Regions from separate parts of the Streptomyces sp. NPDC001513 genome, predicted to be linked through region 1. Evidence: riboswitches for the same ligand, from Rfam matches in the RefSeq annotation. Region 1 holds a riboswitch; the other holds the start of a gene.
What was found. A riboswitch is a leader RNA that binds a small molecule or an ion and turns the genes downstream of it on or off. The one in region 1 is predicted to bind cobalamin.
Positions count from the first base shown of each region.

Region 1 (4,405 bases):
CAAGGAGCCCCTCGACCTTGAGGGCATGAAGGTCGACGGGGACATGATCCGTGCCGCGCGCGGGGTGTTCTTCTACCCGGCGCAGGCCACTCCCCTGATCGCCGCCCTGAAGGCCGCGTCCGAGGGCAGGCCGCTGCCCGAGGGCATGACCCTGACGAAGCTGAAGCGGCTGCTGACCGGCGGCGAGGCGGCCGAGCCCGCCTCGGACAACGGCACCGCCGTGTTCTGGGCCGTGGTGTGCGGGGACACGGGCAGCTGGCCGCGCTACACCGAGCAGTACGAGCGGGACGCGGCGAAGGACAAGGCCCGGTACCCGCTGTACGGGGACTTCGCGTCCAACATCAAGCCGTGCGCCTTCTGGGACCGGCCGATCGAGGCGGCCACGCCCATGAACAAGAAGGCGAACGTGCTGACCGTGCAGAACGAGTGGGACTCACAGACCCCGCTCGTCAGCGGCCAGGGCCTGCACCGCGCGCTCAAGGGCTCGCGGATGGTGCTGGCGGCCGGCGGTGAGGGCCACGGCGTGTACCTCGCCGACCCCACCTCCTGCGCCAACGCGCCGGTCCACGCGTACCTGACCACGGGCAAGCTGCCCGCCGAGGACGTGACCTGCCAGAACCCGCCGAGCGGTGCGCAGCAGCGCGGGTCCCTGGCCCCGTCGAAGCCGCTGCCGATCCCGTCCGGGCCCGGACGGTTCTGACACCGGCCTGACAGCTGCCCGACGCCCGGCCTGAGACCGGCGGCAGACGGCTCGGCGGACGGCTACCGGTTCGTGGGGGACGCCTCCGCGGCCGCCTTGATACGGCGGCCGAAGTCGGGGGCGTCCTTGCGTGCGGCGCCCGCCGCGAGTCCCACGAGCAGCTTGCCGATGCCGTGGCCGTGCAGGGTGTTGAAGATCCGGACCCGGGTGCGGCCGTCCGGGAGGGCTTCGAGGTCGTAGCCGCCCTCCGCGGTGACGAGGTTCTTGCTCTGCTCCGTCCAGCGGATCAGGCGCGGTGGGTCGAAGCCGTCGATGCGGAACTCGCGGGCGGTCTTCATCCCGGCGTCCTTGACGGTGCTGCGGAAGACCGTGCCGAGGGCCGTGGGGCCCTCCGGGATCCTGGTGATCTGCTGGACGCGCGGGCTGAAATCGGGGTCGTTGCGCCCGTCGGCGAGGTAGGCGAAGACCTCCTCGACCGGCCGGTCGATCTCGACGCTCGCCTCGAACTGTCCGGACATGTCGGCTCCTCGGTGTGGCTTCGTGTGATCCACCATCCCAGAACGCCCTCCTTCGCGCGCGCCGACCGGGTCGGTCGGCGGGGCCGCGGGGCGTCCGTGCGTACGGGCGGGGTGCCGATGCGTGCGGGTGCGGTGCCGACGAGTACCGGTGAGTGCTGGTGGGACGGGGACGGCTGCCCCTACGATGCCTCTGGTCAGGTACATGCCTGACGTCCAACTGAATGCCTGCGCGACTGGGGAAAGCCGGTGTGATTCCGGCGCTGACCTGCAACCGTGAGCGGCGCCTCCGCGCCGTGAGTCGGACCACCCAGCGTGCGGTGCGTACGGCTTCTCACTGTCACGGTCTGCAGCACGAAGCCCTGAGCCCCAGGCTCACCGATCACCTGTGTCCGCTTCCCCGGGCCCGGGGGCGCGGTGTGCCCGAGGCGATCGGGGCCGCGGCGCACGACCCCGATGCACGCCAGGAAGGCACTTCATGCGCCAGACTCTCGCCCGCCGCGCCCTGATCACCACGGCGGCCCTCGGTCTCGCCCTCGCCACGGCGCCGGCCGTCGCGCACGCCAAGGCCGCCCCGAACACGAACAGAGCGGTCAACGTGTCCCTCACCGTGCAGGGCCCCGACGGGCTGCTGTTCAAGGGGAAGGTCAACACCAAGGGGCACGACGTCACCACGGCGACCGGTGGCACGCACAAGTGCGACGGCACCAACGGGGCCGCGAACCCGACGGCCGTGCCCACCCCGACGGCCGCGCTCGACGACGCCGCGCGCCGGAACTACTTCGGCTGGGACGGCACCTGGTACGCGTCCTTCGACGACTTCTCCGTGGACTCCATCAAGAACGTCAGCGGCGGCGGCTCGGCCTACTGGAGCATATCGGTCAACGGCACCCCGACCCCGGTCGGCGGCTGCCAGTTCAAGCTGAAGGCCGGCGACAAGGTGGCCTTCACCTGGACCTCCTTCTGACGGAGCCCCACGACAGGAGCGCGGAGCGGCTCACCGGGCCGCTCCGCGCTCCTTGTCCGTGCCGCCGGGGGTCCCTCAACCCCGCAGCGGCACCACCGGGTCCCTCATCAGCCCCGGTCGTACGTGTGGAACCCGCGGCCGCTCTTGCGGCCCAGCAGCCCCGCCTGGACCATCCGCTGGAGCAGCGGGGGCGGGGCGTAGAGCGGCTCCTTGAACTCGGCGTACAGGGATTCCGCGATGGCCGCGACGGTGTCCAGGCCGATCAGGTCGGCGAGCTTGAGCGGGCCCATCGGGTGGGCGCACCCGAGCTCCATGCCCGCGTCCACGTCGGCGGCGCTCGCGAACCCGGATTCGGCCATCCGGATGGCGGCGAGCAGGTACGGGACGAGCAGGGCGTTGACGACGAAGCCGGCCCGGTCCTGAGAGCGGACGGTGGTCTTGCCCAGGGATTCCCGGGCGAAGGACTCGACCGCGGCCAGGGTGTCCGCCGACGTGTGGAGGGAGGAGACCACCTCGACCAGGGGCAGGACGGGGACGGGGTTGAAGAAGTGGAGTCCCACGACCCGGTCGGCGCGGCCGGTGGCCATGCCCAGCCGCATGATCGGGATGGCGGAGGTATTGGTCGCGAGGATGGCTTCGGGGTCCTCGACGATCTTGTCGAGGGCGGTGAAGATCTCGGTCTTGGCCTCGGGGTTCTCGGTGACGGCCTCGATGACCAGCTGCCGGTCGGCGAGGTCGTCCAGGTCTCCGGTGAACACCAGCCGGGCCAGTGCGTCCTCGGCGGTGAACCGGTCCAGCCTGCCGCGCTGGACGGCGCGTTCGAGGGAGACGGCCACCCGCTCGCGGGCGGCGCGGGCCGCGGTGGCATCGGCCTCGGCCACGACGGTGTCGAGGCCGGCGCGGGCGCAGACCTCGGCGATGCCGGCTCCCATCTGTCCGCCGCCGACGACTCCGACGCGCAGGAGGCGGGCCGACTGCTGTGCCGGGGCGCTCACGCGGTCACCTGCGCGGCGGTGGTGCGGACCAGGTGACGGGTGTAGGCCTCGGGGGTGAAGAAGGCGGGCAGCTGCACCGACAGCGCGGTGTCGACGAAGACCTCGCGGGCTTCGAGGACCAGGGCCTGCGGGTCCTCGGCCTCCAGGGCGGCGCACTCGGCGTCGAGGAGGTCGGTGAGGGTGCGCCGGTCGACGCGGTCGTGGCGGAGCCACTGCCAGATCTGCACGCGCGCGATCTCGGCGGTGGCGGCGTCCTCCATCAGGCCGTTCAGGGCGACGGCGCCGCTGCCGCGCAGCCAGGCGTCGAAGTAGCGCAGGGCCACGGCCACGTTGGAGCGGATGCCTTCGGAGCTCGGCGGAGCGGCGATCCGGCGGACCGACAGCAGGTCGGCGGCGGCGACCTCGACGTCCTCGCGCGTCCGCTCCAGCTGGTTCGGCCGCTCCCCCAGCACCCCGTCGAAGACCTCACGGCAGACGGGGACGAGTCCGGGGTGGGCGACCCAGGAGCCGTCGAAGCCGTCCTCGGCCTCGCGCTCCTTGTCGAGCCGGACCTTGGCGAGGGCGGCCGTGTTGGCCTCGGCGTCCTTGCTCGGCACGTGGGCGGCCATGCCGCCGATGGCGTGGGCGCCCCGCTTGTGGCAGGTACGGACGAGCAGTTCGGTGTACGCCCGCATGAAGGGGGCGGTCATGGTGACCTTGGCCCGGTCCGGGAGCTGGAAGTCGGTGCGGTGGCCGAAGGTCTTGATCAGGCTGAAGAGGTAGTCCCAGCGGCCCGCGTTCAGTCCGGCGCTGTGTGCGCGCAGCTCGTGGAGGATCTCCTCCATCTCGAACGCGGCGGTGATCGTCTCGATCAGGACGGTCGCCCGGACCGTGCCCCGCGGGATGCCCAACAGATCCTGGGCGAACAGGAAGATGTCGTTCCAGAGCCGGGCCTCGTACCGGTTCTCCAGCTTGGGGAGGTAGAAGTACGGGCCGTGGCCGGCGTCGATCTGGCGCTGCGCGCAGTGGAAGAAGTACAGGCCGAAGTCCACGAGCGAGGCGGACACGGGCCGGCCGTCGACCTCCAGGTGCTCCTCGGTGAGGTGCCAGCCGCGCGGGCGCACCATGATGGTCGCGAGCTCCGTCCCGAGGCGGTACTCCTTGCCCTCCGGGGTGGTGAAGTCGATGCGCCGCTCGATGGCGTCGAGCAGGTTCAGCTGGCCGCCGATGACGTTGTCCCAGGTGGGCG
Region 1 covers NZ_JBIAVU010000002.1:208,906-213,310, forward strand. The annotation lists gene ACFYZ4_RS04645 (alpha/beta hydrolase) at 1-700, shown strand, start outside; gene ACFYZ4_RS04650 (SRPBCC family protein) at 763-1,218, opposite strand; cobalamin riboswitch at 1,405-1,548, shown strand; gene ACFYZ4_RS04655 (DUF4430 domain-containing protein) at 1,694-2,182, shown strand; gene ACFYZ4_RS04660 (3-hydroxybutyryl-CoA dehydrogenase) at 2,290-3,177, opposite strand; gene aceB (malate synthase A) at 3,174-4,405, opposite strand, start outside.

Region 2 (4,405 bases), on a different contig from region 1:
CCCTTCTCCACGACGGGGTCGTGACCGCCGGCCCGCTTGAGGGCCAGGGTCATCAGCCCGGTGGCGCCCGCCTCGCTGTCGCACCAGTCGCCGGCGCGGAGCAGCATGCTGCTGAATCCGCCGTCCTCGCACTGGAACGCGGTCATCCGGGCCACGGCGTCGGCGGGCGGTGTGACACCGCCGTTCACCAGGGCGATCACGGCCAGGGCCTGGCCCTCGGCCTGGTAGGGGGTGCGGAAGTCGCCCTTGGTCATGCAGCCGGGGACCGGCTCGGGGGCTTCGACGCCGCTGGTGCAGACGTACTTCACGAGGTCGCCGAGCAGGTCGCGCCCGCCGAAGGCGCGGGGGTCCTTGCCGGTGGCCTCGGCGACGAGCGCGAGCCGGGCCGCGGCGGTGGCGTCCGGGGCCTGGTCCTTGCCGGCCGGGTACGCGTACGCCTCCGTGTGCGCGGGGGTGGCGAGGAAGGCGGCGGCCTTCTGCGCGGCCGGACTCTTCGGGTCGACCGCGGCCAGGGCGTAGATCACCTCGGTGGTCGCCGGGTAGTCCGTATCGGTGGAGTCCGCCTTGAGGACGCGCTCGCCTTCGATCAGCTTCCCGGTCAGCCAGCGGGTGGCGGCGGGGAGATCGACCGCGCCCGGCGGTACGTCCGGCGGCTTCGGGCCGGTGGGGTCCGGCTTGGGGCCCCCGCCGCCGGCCCGCACGTCGTCGGGGGAGAAGGTGGGCTTGCCGGAGGTGCCGCCGACATCGGTCCCGCCGAACACCCAGGCGTCCACGTCACCGGGCTTCGGCGCGCGGGACTTCGCGCCGAGGGAGCTGTAGGTCCACTTCTGGTCGCCGGGCGAGGCGTGCCAGTACGACCAGTAGGCGGTGGCCTTCGGGGTGAGGACGCAGTCCTCCTTGTCCGGAGTGGGGTACTCCGTCCCGGAGTTGAAGGTGCCGAACCCGAGGCGGCAGATGAAGGCGTCACCGTCGTGCTGGGTGCCGACCGTGGTGAACCCGGCCGTGTGCAGCAGCTCGTAGCCCGTCGTGAGGGTGGTGTCGCAGCCCCGCTCGACCTTGCCGCCGAAGGGACCGAAGTCGACGGCCACGACCGCGCCGGTGGTCGCCGTGCACTGCTCGATGGGGTCGGCGTTCGCCGAGGTGGGCGCCGTGAGGAACGCCACCCCCGCACCGAGGGTCAGGAACGCCGCGGTCGCCAGGGACAGCAGCCGCCGTCTGGTGTGCGTACGCCGTTCGTCCCGCTGTTCGGTCCCCACCGCGGCCCTCGTCTCTGCCGGGCGGCTGCGTGCGTGGCGATGCGCCCCCCGGCACGGCTGGGCCCGCGGGGAGCGGTGACGACCACGCCGTAGTCCGCGACGGCGTTCTCCGTACAGATGACTGCACACCAGGTGTTCCGACTCGCCCGGCGGGTGCCGGGCCTACGGTTGCGGGTCAGCGCCGGACTTCGACCGGCTTCCCCTGGTGCTGAGTTCTTGTCAGCGGAGTGCAACACGGGCCGAGGCAGGGCGTCAAGGTGGCGTGTGTCTCACCGCATCCCGTCGTTCGCATCCCTGTTGGGACGGCTGGCGGACCCCTGATCACTCGGGTAGCGTCCAGGGCTGCCACATGGGGGAACCTGGTGAGAATCCGGGGCTGACGCGCAGCGGTGTGGGACGGCGGGGGCCGTTCCCGAGCCCGAATGCCCACGCGGCAAACGCAGCACCGAGAAGCCGTACCACGCGTTCCGGACGGCGGCCTCCGCCATGTCCGCCCGCGTCCCAACGGGCCGGGACGGAGCAGGGACCGGCCGGCGTCCGCCGATTCCAGGAGCAGGCCATGTCCCGTCCCCGTACCTCCCGCCGTCTCGCGCTCGCGGTGCCCGCCGCGTTCGGCGCCTTCGCCCTCACCGCGCTGCCCGCCTTCGCGACCTCGACGCCCGCGCAGATCGCCACGTCCAAGACCAACGGCGTCGCCTACCTCAAGTCCCTGCAGGCGGCCGATGGTTCGTACGCCGGCGCGGGTCTGTCCAACGAGTGGGCGTTCAGCGCCTTCGCCGCGGCCGGTACGGCGGTCGTCGACGTCGCCCCGGGCGGTGACACGACGAAGAACGCCCGAACCGTCTACCGCAACCTGATCGCCACGTCCGGCTGGCCGTCCGCCACCCCGGTCGTCACCGACTACGAGCGCGGCACGCTGAACGCGTACGCGGCGGGCGTCGACCCGGCGCGCGTCTCGGACTCGAGAAACCTCATAGCGAACGTCTACTCCTACTGGCAGACCGCCGAGGCGGGCTACTTCGGACCGTCCGGCAACTTCAACGGCACCGTCTTCGCGGCCCTTTCGCTCGGCGGCGCCAAGACCCAGGCGGGCGGCACCCGGATCCCGCAGGCGCTGACCGACTCGATCGTCACCCGCATCCGCGCCAACCAGCACAACGACGGCGGCTGGACCTTCAGCAAGGCCGAGGGCAACCCCACGGCCCTGGCCGCCGCGGGCGACGTCGACATGACCGGTGCGGCGATGGCGGCCCTCTGCGTCTCGGGCGTCCCCAACACCGACGCCGACGTGGTCCAGGCGAAGAACTTCCTCAAGGGCAGGCTCGCCACCACCGGCGCCTTCAACTCCATGTACGGCGTCAACACCAGCTCCAACGGCTGGGGCGTCGCCGGGCTCAACGCCTGCGGCATCAACCCGCAGACCGGTGACTTCCTCACCGCCTCCAACAAGACCCCGATCGACTTCCTGCTCGCCAACCAGTACAACCCGGGGGGCGGCTTCAAGTACAAGCCGGCCGACACCACCCCGTCCCCCTACTCCTCCATCGACTCCCTGCGCGCCGTCGCCGGGGGCGGCTTCACCGCCGCCCCGCCGGTCCCGGTGACCCCCGGCGCCCCGCAGTGGGTCGCCCAGTCCACCTTCACCGCCGGTACGGCCACCAAGCTGGCCCTCACCGTCGACGACGGCGCCGGCGGCCTGAAGGTCTGCTCCGTGGCCTTCACCCCGACCGGTACGACCACCACCCTCGGGGACGTCCTGAACGCGGCCACCACCGCGGCCACCCCGGCCGGCTGCGTCACCAGCGTGACCCCCTCGTCGGGCACCGGCACGATCACCGCCGTCAACGGCAAGGCCAACAGCGGCTCCAACACCTGGAAGGTCAGCGTCGACGGCTCCGCCTTCGCCGGCGCCGTCCGCAACAAGGTGATCAACGTGGGCGACACCATCGCCCTGCGCTGGGGCGCCTGACCCCTCCCGGGTGCGTGGCCCCGTACGGAGCCACGCACCCGGCGTCAGTCGGCCCGCAAGGCCGCGGGGAAGGCCGCCGGAGAGCGCTGCTAGGCGAGGGCTTCGAAGGAGGCGACCAGGTCGGCGGGGGAGGGCAGCGCGGATATCTCGGCCTGGGTGGTGGCGGCGGCCTTGCGCAGGTCGTCGTCGGTGAGGAGCCGGCCGAGCAGGTCGGCGTCCACGCTGTCGCCGCTCGCGCGCAGGGCGAAGCCCAGGCCCGTCGCGGCGTCGACGTTGATGAAGTGGTCGGCGCCCTGCGGGAGGATCAGCTGGGGGACGCCCCGGGCGGCGGCGGTGAGCATCGTGCCGGAGCCGCCGTGGTGCACGACCGCGTCGGCGGAGTCCAGCAGCTGGGCCAGCGGCACCCAGGGCAGGGGGCGGACATTGGCGGGGAGGGTGCCGAGCGGGCTCAGGTCGGTGTCGCCCACGGCGAGCAGGAACTCGGCGTCGACGGAGGCGGCTTCGGCGATCACCCGGCTGATCGGGTCGACGCCCGCGAAGGTGGTCACCACCGTACCGAGGGTGACGGCGATCCGGGGCCGGGAGCCCCGGGCCACGAGATCGCCGGGCACCGTGCCGCCGCCGTTGTACGGCACGTAGCGGACGCGCAGGCCCGTGCCGTCCCCGCCGAGGGAAGCGGGTACGACGTCGACGACGGTACGGGTCGCCGGGCCTTCGAGCTCACGGGTCCGGTACTCGTCCACCAGGACGCCGGCGAGCCGGCCGACCATGCCGAGCCCGGACAGCACGCCGAAGTTGTGCACCACGGCGGGTATGCCGAGGGCCGCCGAGACCAGGGGTGCGGCGGCCTGGAAGGAGTCGTGGACGATGAGGTCCGGCTGCCAGGCGGTGGCGAGCGCGAGCAGGCCGTCGATGGTGACCCGGCTGTGTTCCGCGAAACCGACTGTGGCCCGCCGCTGGATGTCCTCCGGGCTCCTGCCTTCCGTGAGGAACTGCGGCTCGGTGTCGTCCGAGGCGCGCCGGAAGGCCTCCGTCAGCGTCGAGCCGTCGCCGATCTCGACGGTGGGGATGCCGGTCTGCCGCAGCTGGTCGAGCGGGGTCGAACCGGCGAACAGCACCTGGTGCCCGGCGGCCTGGAGCGCCTGGGCGGTGGGCACCATCGGGAACAGGTGGCCTGCGG
Region 2 covers NZ_JBIAVU010000016.1:214,415-218,819, forward strand. The annotation lists gene ACFYZ4_RS32200 (prenyltransferase/squalene oxidase repeat-containing protein) at 1-1,256, opposite strand, end outside; cobalamin riboswitch at 1,366-1,503, opposite strand; cobalamin riboswitch at 1,572-1,705, shown strand; gene ACFYZ4_RS32205 (hypothetical protein) at 1,816-3,225, shown strand; gene ACFYZ4_RS32210 (nucleotide disphospho-sugar-binding domain-containing protein) at 3,315-4,405, opposite strand, start outside.
Region 2: linked by a shared signal. The riboswitch ahead of ACFYZ4_RS32205 (hypothetical protein) and the one ahead of ACFYZ4_RS04655 (DUF4430 domain-containing protein) in region 1 are both predicted to bind cobalamin.